Regions from separate parts of the Methylobacterium nigriterrae genome, predicted to be linked through region 1. Evidence: riboswitches for the same ligand, from Rfam matches in the RefSeq annotation. Region 1 holds a riboswitch; the other holds the start of a gene.
What was found. Region 1 has a riboswitch for glycine ahead of gcvT (glycine cleavage system aminomethyltransferase GcvT). Riboswitches for the same ligand answer to the same signal wherever they lie in the genome.
Positions count from the first base shown of each region.

Region 2: it holds a riboswitch for glycine, as region 1 does, so the genes downstream of both, WDW90_RS23555 (L,D-transpeptidase) here and gcvT (glycine cleavage system aminomethyltransferase GcvT) in region 1, are expected to answer to the same signal.

Region 1 covers NZ_JBAWTG010000013.1:34,658-42,250, reverse strand. The annotation lists gene gcvH (glycine cleavage system protein GcvH) at 1-16, opposite strand, end outside; gene gcvT (glycine cleavage system aminomethyltransferase GcvT) at 43-1,227, opposite strand; glycine riboswitch at 1,278-1,385, opposite strand; gene WDW90_RS09820 (outer membrane protein) at 1,829-2,692, shown strand; tRNA gene WDW90_RS09815 (tRNA-Gly) at 2,853-2,926, opposite strand; tRNA gene WDW90_RS09810 (tRNA-Tyr) at 3,056-3,139, opposite strand; gene recJ (single-stranded-DNA-specific exonuclease RecJ) at 3,215-5,029, opposite strand; gene WDW90_RS09800 (SMP-30/gluconolactonase/LRE family protein) at 5,675-6,877, opposite strand; gene WDW90_RS09795 (SMP-30/gluconolactonase/LRE family protein) at 6,921-7,547, opposite strand; gene WDW90_RS09790 (SMP-30/gluconolactonase/LRE family protein) at 7,484-7,593, opposite strand, start outside.
Region 2 covers NZ_JBAWTG010000059.1:13,812-21,404, forward strand. The annotation lists partial or broken gene WDW90_RS23525 (FUSC family protein) at 1-681, shown strand, start outside; gene WDW90_RS23530 (DUF1656 domain-containing protein) at 678-887, shown strand; gene WDW90_RS23535 (efflux RND transporter periplasmic adaptor subunit) at 941-1,951, shown strand; gene WDW90_RS23540 (VOC family protein) at 1,948-2,841, shown strand; gene WDW90_RS23545 (amidohydrolase) at 2,886-4,247, opposite strand; gene WDW90_RS23550 (trimeric intracellular cation channel family protein) at 4,349-4,978, opposite strand; gene WDW90_RS23555 (L,D-transpeptidase) at 5,050-5,784, opposite strand; glycine riboswitch at 6,099-6,188, opposite strand; partial or broken gene WDW90_RS23560 (glutaminase) at 7,022-7,276, opposite strand; gene WDW90_RS23565 (zinc-dependent alcohol dehydrogenase family protein) at 7,508-7,593, opposite strand, start outside.

The DNA of each region.
Region 1 (7,593 bases):
CGGTGAATCTCAGCATGATGTGCTCCTCGGGAATGCGTGGGATCAGCCGCGCTTGAAGCCGGCCGGAACGAAGGGAAGCCGGGTCACGCTCAGGGGCAGGCGCTGGCCCCGCACGTCGGCGTAGACTTGGGTGCCGGGTTTCGACAGCGCGACGGGCAGGTAGCCCATGGCGACCGGAGCCTGCAGGCTCGGCCCGAAGCCGCCCGACGTGACGATGCCGACGGGCTCGGCCTCGCCTGTGCCGGCATAGAGGGCCGCGCCCGCGCGCACGGGCGCGCGGCCCTCCGGCCGCAGGCCGACGCGCAGCCGCGCGGGACCCTCGTCGATCGCCCGCAGGATCCGGTCCGAGCCCGGAAATCCGCCCGCGCGGCTGCCTCCGCTGCGGCGAGCCGGGGAGACGGCCCAGGTCAGCCCGGCTTCGACCGGATCCGTGCCCGGATCAATGTCGGCGCCGTGCAGGCACAGGCCTGCCTCGAGGCGCAGGGAGTCGCGCGCGCCGAGTCCGACCGGCAGAATGTCCGCATGGTCGAGCAGCGCCGCGGCGACAGCCTCGGCGCTCTCGCTCGGCAGCGAGATCTCGAACCCGTCCTCGCCCGTGTAGCCGGAGCGCGTGACGAGGGCAGGCGTACCCAGGATCGCGACCTCGCACGCATCCATGAAGCGCATCGCCGCGACCTCCGGCGCGAGCGCCGCCAGGGCGGCCTCCGCCCGCGGCCCCTGCAGGGCGATCAGCGCGCGCGGCAGCATCGCCAGGTCGATCGAATCGGGAAGGTGCGCGCGCAGATGCGCCTCGTCCGCGGCCTTGCGAGCCGCATTCACCACGAAGACGAACCGATCGCCGAGCCGGGCGACCATCAGGTCGTCGAGGATGCCGCCGCCCTCGTCGGTGAGGAGCCCGTAGCGCTGGCGGCCGGGCTTCAGCCCGACGATGTCGGCCGGGACCAAGCTTTCGAGTGCGCGGGCCGCCTCGGCGAGGTCGCCAGAGCGGGCGCGGACCGCGATCTGACCCATATGCGAGACGTCGAACAGTCCCGCGGCGGCCCGCGTGTGGAGATGCTCCTTCAGCACGCCCGCAGGGTACTGGAGCGGCATCTCGTAGCCCGCGAAGGGCACCATCCGGGCGCCCAGGCGCAGATGGAGCGCGTGCAGCGGCGTGCGCTCAGGCGCGGCATCCAGGCCGGTCCCGGGACGGTTCTGGGCGACGGGCGTGCCGGACTCTGGACACATCAGGCTTCTCCACGACAGTCAGCATCGGCAAAGCCCGGTCGAGCCTTGCCCTGCCCCCATCTGTCGCGGTTACCTGAGAGCTTCTCTCACCCGCTCAGGCGGGATGAGATTTCTCCTTCGGTGGACGCCGTCCGGCGCCTCTCTCCAGATTGTCCAACGGTGCGGTGATTGTGCCTGAGAGTTTCCGGGGGTGGTTGCTCCGTCGGCGCCATGGCCGCCGTTCGTCGGCCTGGGCTCTCCCGCATCGTCCTTTCGGACTTATCGAACCTGTCATGTTGCGGCGCATCGTGCAAGCCGTCTCCGGAGAGCCGTGCCGATGCTCACGGCGATTTGTCAGTGCCAGGAACGGCGCTGTCGCGGGGCAGCGGAGCCTTCAGCCGAGCCTTGGGGCCGCGCGCGATCTTCGTACGTAAACGTGCCGAAGTTCTGGATTTCCCTGAGCGAAGGCCCAGCGCGCATGGCCGCAAGGCGCCTTTACGGCGGCTTTTCTGCTCATCCGACGCAGTTTGGGCCGAATGTGTGTCTGCGGGGACATAGGGAGAAGGCCGTGCTCAAGCTTAGAGTCTCGGTCATCGCCCTCCGGCCCTCGGACATCGGAACCATGATCAGGACCCTTCTTCTGGCGAGCGCCGCCTCCGCTCTCGTTGCCGGTGCGGTTCAGGCCGCCGACCTGCCACGCCGCGAAGCGCCTCCGCCAGTCTTCACGCCGATCCCGGTCTTCACGTGGACCGGCTTCTATGCGGGCGTCGAGACGGTCTACACCTTCACGGACCGCCAGCGCATCACGACGATCGGCAACGCTCCGGGCAACATCGCGAACGTGGCCGCCGGGCGCCGCCCCGCCGTGACGTTCACGGAGACTGACGGGATCGGCAAGCTCGGCGGCGGCTTCGGCTACAACTACCAGTTTACGCCGGGCTCCGGGTTCGTGGCGGGCGTCGGCGCGAATTTCGACTGGACGGACATCCACAAGAACCGCTTCGTGCTCGGCGCGCCCAATGCCGGCGGCGTGCTGCCCAACCCGAGCGCCTACTTCCAGAGCCTCGAATGGCTCGGCACGGTCACCGGCAAGGTCGGCTACGCCTTCGACCGGGTCCTCGTCTATGGGACCGGCGGCCTCGCCTTCGGCGACATCGAGTACCACGCGAACTTCTACACGCCGGGCCTCGCCCCGCAGTTCGCAGGCTATTCCAAGCGGTTCGAGACCGGCTTCGCCTATGGCGGCGGCATCGAATACGCGATCCCGCAGGACAGCTTCCTGAACTACTTCTCGCTCGGCCGCTACATCGGCCTGAAGTCGGAGGCCGTGACGCTCAAGGCCGAGTACCTGCACTACGATCTTGGCAGCCGCAACGTTCTCGTGAACTCGATCCCGGGCGTGGGCGCGGGATCCTACACCTCGCGCTTCCGCACCGAGGGCAGCCTCGTCCGCGCGGGCTTCAACTACAAGTTCAGCGCCTACTGAGAATCGCTCCCGGCTCGGCCGGGACGGGGCGGCTGCCTGAGAGGGCGGTCGCCCTTTTTGTTGGGTCGAGGGCGCAACCCTGGGCAGCAAAACGCCCGGCATCCCGCACGATCACGGGGGCCGCGAAGCGACGTCTCCGGTCAGACTATCGGAAGAGGATTGGAGCGGGTGAAGGGAATCGAACCCTCGTATTCAGCTTGGAAGGCTGCTGCTCTACCATTGAGCTACACCCGCGCGAGGGGCCCGATAGCACGGCCCCGCCGCCTTGAGAAGGCGTGAGGAGACCCTCCCGAACGACAAAAGGCGGCCCCGCGGCCGCCTCGTCATCGGAACAAACCATGTAAGACCGTCATGGCGAACGTTTGGTGGGGGAAGTAGGACTCGAACCTACGAAGCTTACGCAGCGGATTTACAGTCCGCCCCCTTTGCCGCTCGGGACATTCCCCCAAACTTCGGCCCGCCGGGCCGCGCGTCGTTCTTATGGTGAGGGGGGAGGCGGGTGTCAACCGGCTCGGCGCCGGATCAATCGCTGGGTGCGAGATCGCAGATTCGGACCTGCGCGCGCTCGGCTCCGCGCCAGCGGTCGCAGGACAGGGTCCCGGCCACGTGGAACTCGCGGCCGACGCCGTTGAGGACCGCCTGGCCGAGCGGGCCGTGGGCCGCGCGGAAGGTGATGGCGCCGATCGCCTGCCCGTCGCGGCTACGCAGCCGCGCCCGGACATGGCCGTGGCCGACGATGCCGGCATCGACGATGCGGTGGCGCGGCAGGGCGAAGACGGGCTCGGGCGCGCCCTGGCCGAAGGGCCCTGCCCGCTGGATCAGCCGCACCGTCTCGGCAGTGGCGCCGCCCGCGCTCACGGTGCCGTCGAGGAGGAGCGCCTCGACGGCGCGCGCCGCCTGCACGGCGGAGCCCAGCGCCTCGGCGAGATGGGCCTGGAAGCGGGCGAGGTCGCCGCTCGCCAGCGTCGCGCCCGCCGCCATGGCGTGGCCGCCCCCTTTGAGCGCGAGGCCGGCCTCGACGCCCGCCCGCACCGCGAGGCCGAGATCGGCGCCGAGGATCGAGCGGCCCGAGCCCACCGCCGTGCCGTCCGGCCGGAGCGCGAAGGCAAAGGCCGGGCGGCCGAAGCGCTCCTTGAGACGGGCCGCGATCAGCCCGACGATGCCGGGATGCCAGTCGGCCGAGCCCGCCACCAGCACGGGCCGGTCCGGGTCGAGGCCGAGCGCCCGGTCCATCTCGGCCTCGGCCGCCTGCACCGCCTCCGCCTCGATCGCCTGCCGCTCCCGGTTGAGCCGGTCGAGCTCGGCGGCGATGCGGGCGGCCTCGGCCGGATCGTCCGTGGTGAGGAGCCGCGCCCCGAGCGAGGCGTCGCCGATGCGCCCGCCCGCGTTGATGCGGGGCCCGACGAGGTAGCCGAGGTGCCAGGCCTCCGGCGGCCCGTCGAGGGAGGCGGCGTCGAAGAGGGCCGCGAGTCCCCGGCGGCCGCGCCCGCGCATCACGGTGAGCCCCTGCGCCACGAAGGCCCGGTTGAGGCCGGTCAGCGGCACCACGTCCGCGACGGTCGCGAGCGCCACGAGGTCGAGGGCGTCGGTCAGGGCCGGCTCGGGGGATCGAGGTCCGAACAGGCCGTCGCGCCGCAAGCGGCGGTTGAGCGCGACCAGTGTGAGGAAGACCACCCCCGCCGCGCAGAGATGGCCGAGGCCCGAGAGGTCGTCGAGCCGGTTCGGGTTCACGATCGCCCGGGCCGGCGGCAGAATCTCCTGCGCCCCGTGATGGTCGAGCACGATCACGTCGAGGCCGATCTCGCGCGCGACCTCGAGCGGCCCGTGGCCGGCCGTGCCGCAATCGACCGTGACGAGGAGGCTCGCCCCCTCCCCCGCCAGCGCCCGCACGGCGGCCTCGTTCGGGCCGTACCCTTCCGTGATCCGGTCGGGGATGTGGATGCGGGTCGGGACGCCGAGCGCCCGCAGGTAGCCGGCGACGAGCGCCGCGCTCGCGGCGCCGTCCACGTCGTAATCGCCGAACACCGCGACCGTCTCGGCCCCGTGCACCGCCCGCGCGAGCCGGTCGGCCGCCGCCTCCATGTCGAGGAGGCAGGCGGGATCGGGCAGGAGGTCGCGCAGGCGCGGGCTGAGATAGGCCTCGGCCTGCGCCGGCAGCACGCCGCGCCCGGCGAGGACCCGGGCCAGCAGGTCCGGCAGCCCGTAGGCCTGCACCATATGCGCCGCGCTGGCCTGGAGCGCGGCCTCGCCGCAGCGGTCGCGCCAAGGCCGCCCCAGGATCGAGGCGGTGACGTCGAGGAAGGCGCGCGGTTCGGCGAGGGCGGAGGCGGCTGACACGGGGCGGATGATAGCGCGCCCGCGCCGCCCGCGCTGCCGCCCGGATGTGACAGGGGGCGGATCGCGTCTCGCCCGCCCCTCGTGCGGCCGAGCCCGGGATCGATGTCTCCGCGTCGCGGGGGTGCCGGAGCAGTCCCGGCGCCCGATCCTGCGCCGCCCCTGTCCAGCTCCGGTAGGGAGGGGGAAGGTGCCGCTCTATGCTGGCCACGGCTCGCCATGATTCCCGCGATCGGGACCCGCGATGCCTACGATCGAGCGCGGGTCCCCTCTCCCGTGCGGGAGAGGGTTAGGGTGAGGGGCGCGACCTTTCCGGAGACGGCGAACCCCTCACCCGGTCCGCGTTCCGCGGACTCGACCTCTCCCGAACGGGAGAGGTGAGGCGGCGCGCGCTGACTCCGCCGGTATACACGAAGGCGTCGGTTCAGGGCTCGATGGTTCCCAAGGCCGGGCGCGGGTCCCCTCTCCCGTGCGGGAGAGGGACAGGGTGAGGGGTAGGACCTCTCCGGACAGGGCGAACCCCTCACCCGGTCCGCTTTCGCGGACTCGACCTCTCCCGCACGGGAGAGGTGATCCGCGGCCGATTCCGTTGCGCGAATCCGGAAGCCTGACGGGCGACCCGGCGCGGCGGGGGCCGGGACGGCGGCGTCACGGGACGGGGTCGGCGTCGATGCGGATGCGCAGGATCGCGTAGGGCGGCTGCTGCAGGTCCTCGCCGCGGTTGTATTCGGGCCGGCGGTTGACCTGCGCGGCCGAGACGTAGAGCCAGCGGTCCGGCGTGATCCAGAAGGTGTCGGCCCAGATCAGGCGCTCGTCCGAGGCGATCACGGTGATGGTGCCGTCCGGGTCGCGGCGGCCGACCGCGTTCTGTTCCTGCAGCGACAGGTAGATCCGGTCCTGCGCGTCCGCGATCAGGCCACCCGTCATGCCCTTCTCGCCGAGATCCTCGACGCTCGCCGCCACCTCCGCGTCGGAGGCGTCCGGGTCGAGGAGCGCGGCTGCGTCGACGCTGTAGAGGTGCCGCCCGATCAGCGGCGCGTAGTAGAGGCGCCGGCCGTCCGGGCTGAGCGCGATGCCGTTGGCGCCGCCCTTGACGGGCTTCGGCGGGCCGCTGCCCTCCCGCCGCATCACCGGGCGGTGCTCGACGAACTTGACGAGGTCCTTCTGCGACTTGGTGCTGGCATGACCCTCAAGGCGGCGCACCACGCGTCCGCTCGTCAGGTCGACGGCGAGGATCGCCCCCTCCTCGCCCTGGCCTTGGTCGGTGATGTAGGCGCGCGCCCTCCCCTCCCGGATGTCGACCCGCAGATCGTTGAGCGAGGAGACCGGGGTGATGCCGGATTCGAGCGGGACCACCCGGCGGATGCGGTTCCCGGCAAGGTCCACCTGCACGAGCTTGGCGCCGCCCGGCACCGGCGGCCCCTTGCCCTCGGGCAGCCCGGCATCGAGCAGCCAGAGGGTGTCGTCGCGGTCGATCACGCCGTTCGGGACGTGGAACAGGCTGGCCTGCGGCGTCTTCGGGTCGGGGCGGTTGGCCTCCTCGCTCGGATAGGGCCGGACCGCGCCGTCCGTAATCACCTCGCCGACCGTGATCGGCACCCGGGCGTCGAAGCGGGGCATCATGACGAAGACGCGGCCGCCGCGGGAGATCGTCAGGCCGGTCGGGGTCGAGGGAGCGTCGGCGGCGAGCGCCAGCTCCATCGCGCCCGCCGGCCGGCTCGTGGCCACGCGCCCGTCGCCGGGTCCGGAGCGCGAGGCGGATGAGGCGGGTTGCGCGGCGGCCCGGCCGAGGCCGAGCGCGGCCCCGGCCGTGAAAATGCGGGTGAGCAGGCTGCGTCTGGCGATCGGCATGAGACTCCTCGAAGGGCCTGGCGGGGTATCGCGGTGGCTCGTGTCAGCCGGCCGAGGCGGCACCCCGTACCTTGATGTCGATCGCGTGGATCGCCCCGCCCGCCGCGACGAAGAGGCGGCGCCCGGCCGTGCCGCCGAAGGCGAGGTTCGTGGCGGCCCTCGGGGTGGCGATGCGCCCGAGCCAGGTCCCGTCGGGATCGTAGACGCGCACGCCGTCCTGGCAGGCGGCCCAGAGGCGTCCCGCGGCATCGACCGCGAGCCCGTCCGGGGCCCCGGCCTCGAGCTCCGCGAAGGGCCGCGCGGGCCCGAGGCGCCGGTCAGGGCCGACGGCGAAGACCAGGATGACACGTGCGCCCTCCGGATTCAGCGCGGCGCCCGCGTCGCTGATGTAGAGCGTGCGGCCGTCGGGCGCGAAGGCGAGCCCGTTCGGCTGCCCCACCGCGTCCGTCATCGCCTCGACCTCGCCCGAGGCCGCGATCCGGTAGACGCGCCGCGCGCTCTGGGCAGGCTCGGCCATCACTCCCTCGTCCGGCAGCCGGATGCCGAAGACGGGGTCGGTGAACCAGATCAGGCCGTCGGGTCCGAGCCGGGCGTCGTTCGGGGAATTCAGCGGTTTGCCCGAGAAGTCGTCGGCGAGGACCGTGATCGCCCCGTCGCGCTCCCGGCGCACGACGCGGCGGCCGCGGTGCTCGCAGGTGACGAGCCGGCCTCCGCAT
Region 2 (7,593 bases), on a different contig from region 1:
GTCTTCATGGCGCAGCCGAAGACGGCACCGCTGGCGATGGGCGCTGCGGTCAACGGCTCGGCCATGATCGCCCTCCAGGGCAGCTACACGGGCGACTTCGCGGCCTTCGCCAACTCCTCGGTCGCGGCCATCGTCGGGATGTGGGTGGCCGCCATCGTCACGCGCCTCGTCCGTTCGGTCGGCGCCGGCTGGTCGGCACGGCGCCTGCGGGCCATCAACCGCCGCAGCCTCGCCCGCGCCGCCGAGCGCCAGGGCGCGCAGAACGGCCTCGAACTGGCGGCCCTGATGCTCGACCGGGTCGGTCTGATCGCGCCGCGGCTGGCCGCCCTTCCGTCCGACGATGCCGAGTGGACCGCCGACCTCCTGGCCGAGGTCCGCGTCGGCATCAACGTCGTGGAGTTGCGGCGCGACCGCCGGCAGCTCTCAAAGCCGGCCCGGAAGGCCGTCGAGGCGCTCCTTCGCGCGCTGTCGCGGCACTTCGGGGCCAAGGCTGAGAGGCCAATCCCCGGCTTGCTCGACACCATCGACAGTACGCTCGATGCCGTCACCGCCGATGCGCGGCAGGCACCCGGCCGGGCCGCGCTGATGGGTCTCGTCGGCATCCGGCGCGGTCTATTCCCGGACGCGCCGCCCTTCCGGCCGACCCTGCCCTCGACCACGCATCCGGAACTCGCGGCATGACGGGTGAACTCGACCTCTACGGCGTCTTCGTGCCGAGTCTGGCGGCCTGGATGCTGCTCGCCTTCGCCATCAGCCTGCCCCTGCGGCGCGCTCTGGCCTGGGCCGGGTTCTACCGCCTGGTCTGGCACCGGCCTCTGTTCGATCTCGCCCTCTACGTCGTGCTGCTCGGCGCCGTCGTCTCGGTCGCGGTGCCGCTCACCTCCTGATCGGCGGGCGCGTCCGGCCGACCTGCCAAGTCCAAGACCTCCCGGATAAACCCATGCCTCGGTTGCTCGCCCTCTCGGTCCGTCTCCTCATCACCCTCGGGATGGTCGCCGCCGCCATCGTCGTCGGGCTGGCCCTGTGGGACTACTACATGGAGGCTCCCTGGACCCGGGATGGGCGGGTGCGGGCCGACGTGGTGCAGGTGGCTCCCGACGTCTCCGGCCTCGTCACCGAGGTGTTGATCGCGGACAACCAGATGGTGAAGCGAGGCGACGTCCTCTTCCGCATCGACCCCGACCGCTTCGCCCTGGCCTTGCGGCAGGCCGAGGCGGTGGTCGAGGGGAAGAAGGCGACCGCCGTGCAGGCCGCGGCGGACTACGCCCGTTACCTGAAGCTCAGCGACGCCGCGGCGTCTCAGCAGAGGGTGGAGGCCGCGCAGGCAGCGGACCTTGAGGCCAAGGCCGCCTACGGTCAGGCGATGGCCGACCGCGACCTCGCCAAGCTCAACCTCGACCGCTCCGCCGTGAAGGCCTCGGTCAACGGTCGCATCACCAACATGGGCCTGCGGCCCGGCACCTATGTCTCGACCGGCCATGGAGTGATGGCCCTCATCGACAGCGACACCCTGCGGGTGGAGGGCTATTTCGAGGAGACCAAGCTGCCGCGGATCCATGTGGGCGACCGGGCCAGCATCCGCCTGATGGGCGAGAAGGGCACGCTGACCGGCCACGTGGAGAGTTTCGCGGGTGGCATCGAGGACCGCGAGCGGACGGCGGGCTCGAACCTTCTCGCCAGCGTCAACCCGACCTTCGCCTGGGTGCGCCTCGCCCAGCGCATCCCGGTGCGGATCAAGCTGGGCGGCGTTCCGGACGAGACGCGGCTGGTCGCGGGCCGCACCGCCACGGTCGCGGTCGAACCGGAGGGCGAGACCCCGCATTTCAGCCTGTTCGGTGCTTGGCGCGGAGCCCCGGACCCCGGGACGCGACCACCCGTTAAGGACCGGCCGGCGATCCCGGCTTTCGAAGGCGGGGCAAGACAACGAGAAAGACAGGGAGACAGATTATGACGACAGCGGCAACAGGCGAGTCCCATGACGGGCGGGACCGCGTCCTCGCCGAGGCGCCGTACCGGGCCGAAGCTGTGACCCTCGTAGTACGCAAGCTCGATGCCCTCACCCGCTTCTACCGGGACGTGATCGGGCTTGGCGTCGTCTCGGCGGCTGACGGAGCCGTGCGGCTGGGTGCGGGCGACACGACGCTTCTCGTCCTTCGGCATGACCCAAACGCGCGGCCGCGGGAGCCGCGGGAGGCCGGCCTATTCCACACCGCCTTCCTGCTGCCGGGCCGGGGCGACCTCGGCGCCTGGCTCCTGCATGCGGAGAAGCACGGCATCGCGCTCACGGGCGCCGCCGACCACCTCGTCAGCGAGGCGGTCTACCTCGACGATCCGGAAGGAAACGGCATCGAAATCTACGTCGACCGCCCGGCATCCGCTTGGCAGCGGGCTTCGGACGGCTCGGTCGCGATGCGCAACGAACGGCTCGACCATACGGGGCTCGTCCGTGCCGCCGAGCGGCCCTGGTCGGGGATGCCGCCCGGCTCCTGCGTCGGCCACGTCCACCTTCAGGTCGGCGACCTCGAAGCGACGGAGCGCTTCTACGCGGGCCTGCTCGGGTTCGATGTCATGTGCCGCAATCCCGGCGCCCTGTTCCTGGGAGCGGGCGGCTACCACCACCAGCTCGCCGGCAACGTCTGGAACAGCCGTGGCGCCGCGGTTCGCGCGGAGGGGGCAACGGGCCTAGCGGAGGTCGGGCTGCTCACCGACGGTGAGACGCGCGCTGCGGCGCGGGTCCGATGCCGGGATGCAGGCGTGTCGCTCGTCGAGGACGGGGACACGCTGGTCGTGCGCGATCCGTGGGGAACGACGTTGCGTCTGAAGCCCAAGCCGGCGCTTTGAAGGTCCGGGAAAGCGCCGGGGCAGGCGCCCCGGCTCCGGCCTCGTCAGCGTGCCTTCGCATCCGAAGCCTGGGGCGCCAGCCAATGACCGGCGGCCGCAAGCATCGTCTCCACGCCGATCCGAAGGGTCGGCGTCAGGACAGGGGCGAACTCCGGCGAGTGGTTCGAAGGAAGCGCGTCCAGAGTCCCGGCCTTCTCGGCCTCCGCGTAGCGCTTCGGATCGGTCCCGCCGACGAACCAAAACACCGAGGGCACGTCCCAGGCGCGGGCGAAGACGGTGAAATCCTCGCTGGCGGCCGCGTTGCCAGCAGGCTGCACCCGGTCCGCACCCAGGCGCTGCTTCAGCGCCTCGGTCACCTTGGCCGTCGCGTCCTCGTCGTTCACCGTCAGCGGGAAACGCCCGAGCATCGTGAGGAGGGGCGGCTTCGGGGCGCCCGAGATGGAGGCCTCCCCTTCGACCACCCGCTTGATCGACGCGAGCACCTTGTCCCGCACCCCTTGGTCGTAGGTCCGGACGTTGAGCTGAAGCTCGGCTTGGTCCGGAATGATGTTGGCGCTGGAACCGGCCTGCATCGATCCGACCGTGACCACGGCGCTATCGGTCATGGAGACCTCGCGCGAGACGATGGTCTGCAGCCGCATCACCGTCGCGGCGGCCATCACCACAGGATCGATGGTCGATTCCGGGCCGGAGCCGTGCCCGCCGCGGCCATACAACGTCACCTTGAGGCTGTCGCTCTGGGAAAGCACGGGGCCGCTGGCAAGGCGCACCTGCCCGGCCGGGAACGGCAGCACGTGCTGGCCCAGCGTGACGACCGGCTTCGGGAAGCGCTTCACCATGCCGTCGTCGACCATGGCCTTGGCACCCTCGCCGATCTCCTCGCCCGGCTGAAACACGGCCATCACGGTCCCATGCCACTTGTCACGGTTGGCGGCCAGGATCTGGGTCGCGCCCATCAGCCAAGTCACGTGCAGGTCATGGCCGCAGGAATGCGCGATGGCCGTCTCCCGACCTGATGCGGGATCGGTCCCCTTCTTCGTGCTGGCATAGGGGAGGCCGGTGTTCTCCTTCATCGGGAGGGCGTCCATGTCGGCGCGCAGGAGCACGGTCGGGCCGTCGCCATTGCGCAGGATGCCGACCACGCCGGTGCCGCCCACGCCCCCGGTGACCTCGAAACCCTGCTCCTTGAGCCACTTCGCGGCGATGCCGGCCGTGCGCTTCTCCTGCATCGAGAGCTCAGGGTTGGCGTGGATGTCTTCGTAGCTGGCCTGCAGCGTCGCGAGCTGTTCCTCGGTCGGGCCGGGCAAACCCTTGGCGTCGGCCTGGGCGAATGCGGGATCTGACAGGGCCGAAAGCGACACGAGGGCCGCCAGCGCGAGCCCGCAACGACGTTTGCCGATGGCCATCTTGGCTTACCCTTGTGATTGGACCGCGCGGGCGGCCTGTCGTTGAAGACTGTCGTTTCGGGGCGCCTCGAAGTCGGCGAGCCGCGACGGATCGGCCGACATCAATGATAGGGGATGCCGGCGCGGGGGCGATATCGCGGAAGCGTCCAGCCGAAGCGGAGCGTTGCGGCCCGCACGAGCAGGGCGACGGCGAAGCCGATGCCCAACGCGAACTCGCGCGGGATGTCGAGGGCGGTCAGGATCGCGAAGACCGCTGCGCCGGCTCCCGCGGCCGAGGCATAGATCTCGCGACTGAGAATGACCGGGCTCTCGCCTCCGAGCAGATCGCGGATCACGCCCCCGAAGGTGGCCGTGACCACCCCCATGACGATGGCAACGAGGGGGCTCGCCCCGACCTGCAGGGACTTCTCCGCCCCGGCCACGGCGAACAGGGCCAGACCCAGGGCGTCGAGCCACAGCAGGTACCGGTAGCGGGACTGCGGGATGTGGGCGGTGAAGAACACCAACCCAGCGACAAGCAGGCAGGTCAGCAGGTAGGCCGGCTGGACCGTCCAGAACACCGGCAGCCCGAGCAATAGGTCCCGCAGCGTGCCGCCGCCGATGCCGGTCGCCGTGCCGAGGACCGCGAAGCCGACGAAGTCCATTTCCTTGCGGGAGGCGGCGAGGGCACCCGTGACCGTGAAGACGATCACGCCGATCCAGTCCAGGGTTGCGGTAGCAGTCTCGAACATCGTGTCTCGTCTCGGGTATCGGCCGCGCTCGACGTCGTGGGAACGGCGGTGCTCCGGCTCGTCTCAGCTTCTCACCTGAAAAGCAGGACTTGGTTGTCCGAGCGGGGGGACTCGTCCCACTCGCGCTGCACCATGACCTCGGGCTGCGAGGTCTTCACGACGACGGTCGTACCGAGGGGGACGCGGCCGTAGAGGTCGAGGATGTCCTCGTTCAGGAGCCGGATGCAGCCGGAGGAATCGGTGCCGCCGACCGTCCAGGGCTCGTTGGTGCCGTGGATGCGGTAGAGTGTGTCCCGCTCCCCCTGGTAGAGGTAGAGGGCGCGGCACCCGAGCGGGTTGTTGACCCCCGGCTCAACGTAGCGAGGGATGTCGGGCCGGCGCTTCAGCATGGCCGGGGTCGGATGCCAGCCCGGCCACTTCGCCTTGCGCCTGATCATCGCGACGCCCGACCACGTGAAGCCAGCTCGGCCCACGCCGATGCCGTAGCGGATCGCGGTGCGGTCCTCGCGCACCAGGAAGAGGAAGCGCTGATGCGTGTCGATGACGACCGCGCCTCCGCGCTCCGGCCCGTCGTAGTCCACGAGCTGTCGGCGGAACTCCGGCGGGACGAGGGCCAGGTCGACCTTCGGGATGTTGAAGGGCTCGTCCGAAATCTCGCCGACGTACCAGGCATCGCGGGTCGGTGGCGCCTCGACGGGCTGTGGCACCTCCGACGGTTCCGGCTCGCTGTCCCAGAAGAAGGCCTGGCCCCGTGCCGGGGCGAGGACGGCGGCAGCGAGGAGGAAGGCGCGGCGGGTGGCCAACATCGGATGACATCCAGGATGGGGGTGGAGGCGCCGGCTCGCGCAGGACCGGACGCGCCGCATGGTCGATGCCGTGCGCGCGTCGTCGCCGCGGCTCACGGGGTGAGGCGGCCGGTGCGGATGGGAAGGGTGGGTCGAGCCCGAGGGCTCGGCGTGTCGGGCTATGGGGGCGCCATCGCGCAGGCCTCCAAGGTTGCTCCGCACGCCGCATGCGTGCGAGCCCCCTCTGTCATCGGCCTGAGAGCTTCGACGCGGCCTCGGGAGAGGCCACGTCTTACACCATCGGCGGGAGCTGCCGCTCCGCTTTCCAGAGTGTTGAACGACGGGCGGTCCGGGTGCCTGAGAGTTTCCGGGGCAGTTGCTCCTTCGGCGGCCGGTCCAAGCCGGCTCTCTCCCGCGCGTCGATGTCTCGTCCCTTCTAGCCTCGAACGATGCGGCAAGCCAGACACTTCGTTAGCTTGCGATCTAAAATGTGCGCCTGGGCACGTGACTGGGCCTGGACGAAGGCCGGGCACTGCCCAGCCTGCAGGTCGCACGCCATCGTCGGTGCGAATAGGCTTTTGCCCGGAAGTGACGTGGTCGCAGGGCCGGGTGCGATCCGGTCGCTAATGTGCCTGACGCACTGACCGCCCGTGACGCGCCTGCTTCAGGCCGTAGAGCAGGCTTTCGAAATGGCGACGCGCCTAGTCAGCTATGGGTCACTCGGAGGCTTTCATCTGGGCCAGGCCGAACGTCCGTTTTTCACTTACACAGGCCGCAAAGCCGACGGCCTGCAATCGGCCAGGATCGGCCATTCCGCTTCGGGCCTTGTTTGGTCGTTCGGCGGATCCGCCGGTGTGCTCACTGAGAAGGCCTATCACGGCGGCCGTCGACGGGATCGAGCATCGCTTCATCGACCGCGACTTTGACGATCTCGACCGCGCCTTCGCGACCACGGTCTACAGGGGCCGGGCTGCACACGCTGACGCCGTGTTCGATGGGACTCTCGGTTGTCGGAAGAGGGACAACCCCGGGGATAACAGGGACAGAGAAGAAGATGATCTCTATAGAAATGCCCCTGTTGTCCCCGAAAAACAGGGGCACAACCTGTCCAGAGGCCAATCACGTTCTCGTCTGGCCCTAACAAGGCCGGTCCGCTTCGCGGTGCGGGTAGAACGATTTGCCCTCCTCAGTCTCGCTGACACATCCGAGGTCGGCGGCTCATGAGAGGGCAGGACAGACCTGAACCGGCACCCCTCGCTCACACGTCGGACCGCAATCTGGAGCTAAAGATCGACCAGCCTGTCGCCTCCGCAAGCCGTTCAAGCGCCAGAGTCCCGAGCTTCGGGTTCCCGTTCTCGTTCAGTCCTGGCGACCACACCGCGATCGAAGCGCACCCTGGTACGATGGCCAGGATCCCGCCGCCGACCCCCGGCTCGCCCGGCATCCCGACCCGGAAGGCGAAATCGCCGGATGCATCGGAATGCCCACACGTGAGCATCAGGGCATTGATCCGACCTGGTCACTCCGTCCGCCCCGGCTTGGAAGGATGTGCGCGGCCTCATCGAGGAGGCCCTGGAAGCTCAGTAAGCAGGATGCCGGCGCGACCCGCGAGCCGAACGGTGCACGATCAAGCCCGAACACGCGGACAAGCGCTCCAGCACTCCCATACCGAGTCGATGGAGGGCGACATGGTTCGGCTTCACCACCGTGTCGAGGGTGCGCCAGGCGACCACTGACTGCAGGTTCAGACCGTGACGACGATCTTCCCGACCTGCACGTTGCTCTCCATGAAGCGGTGCGCCCCCGCGATCTCGTCGAGCTTGAACGTCC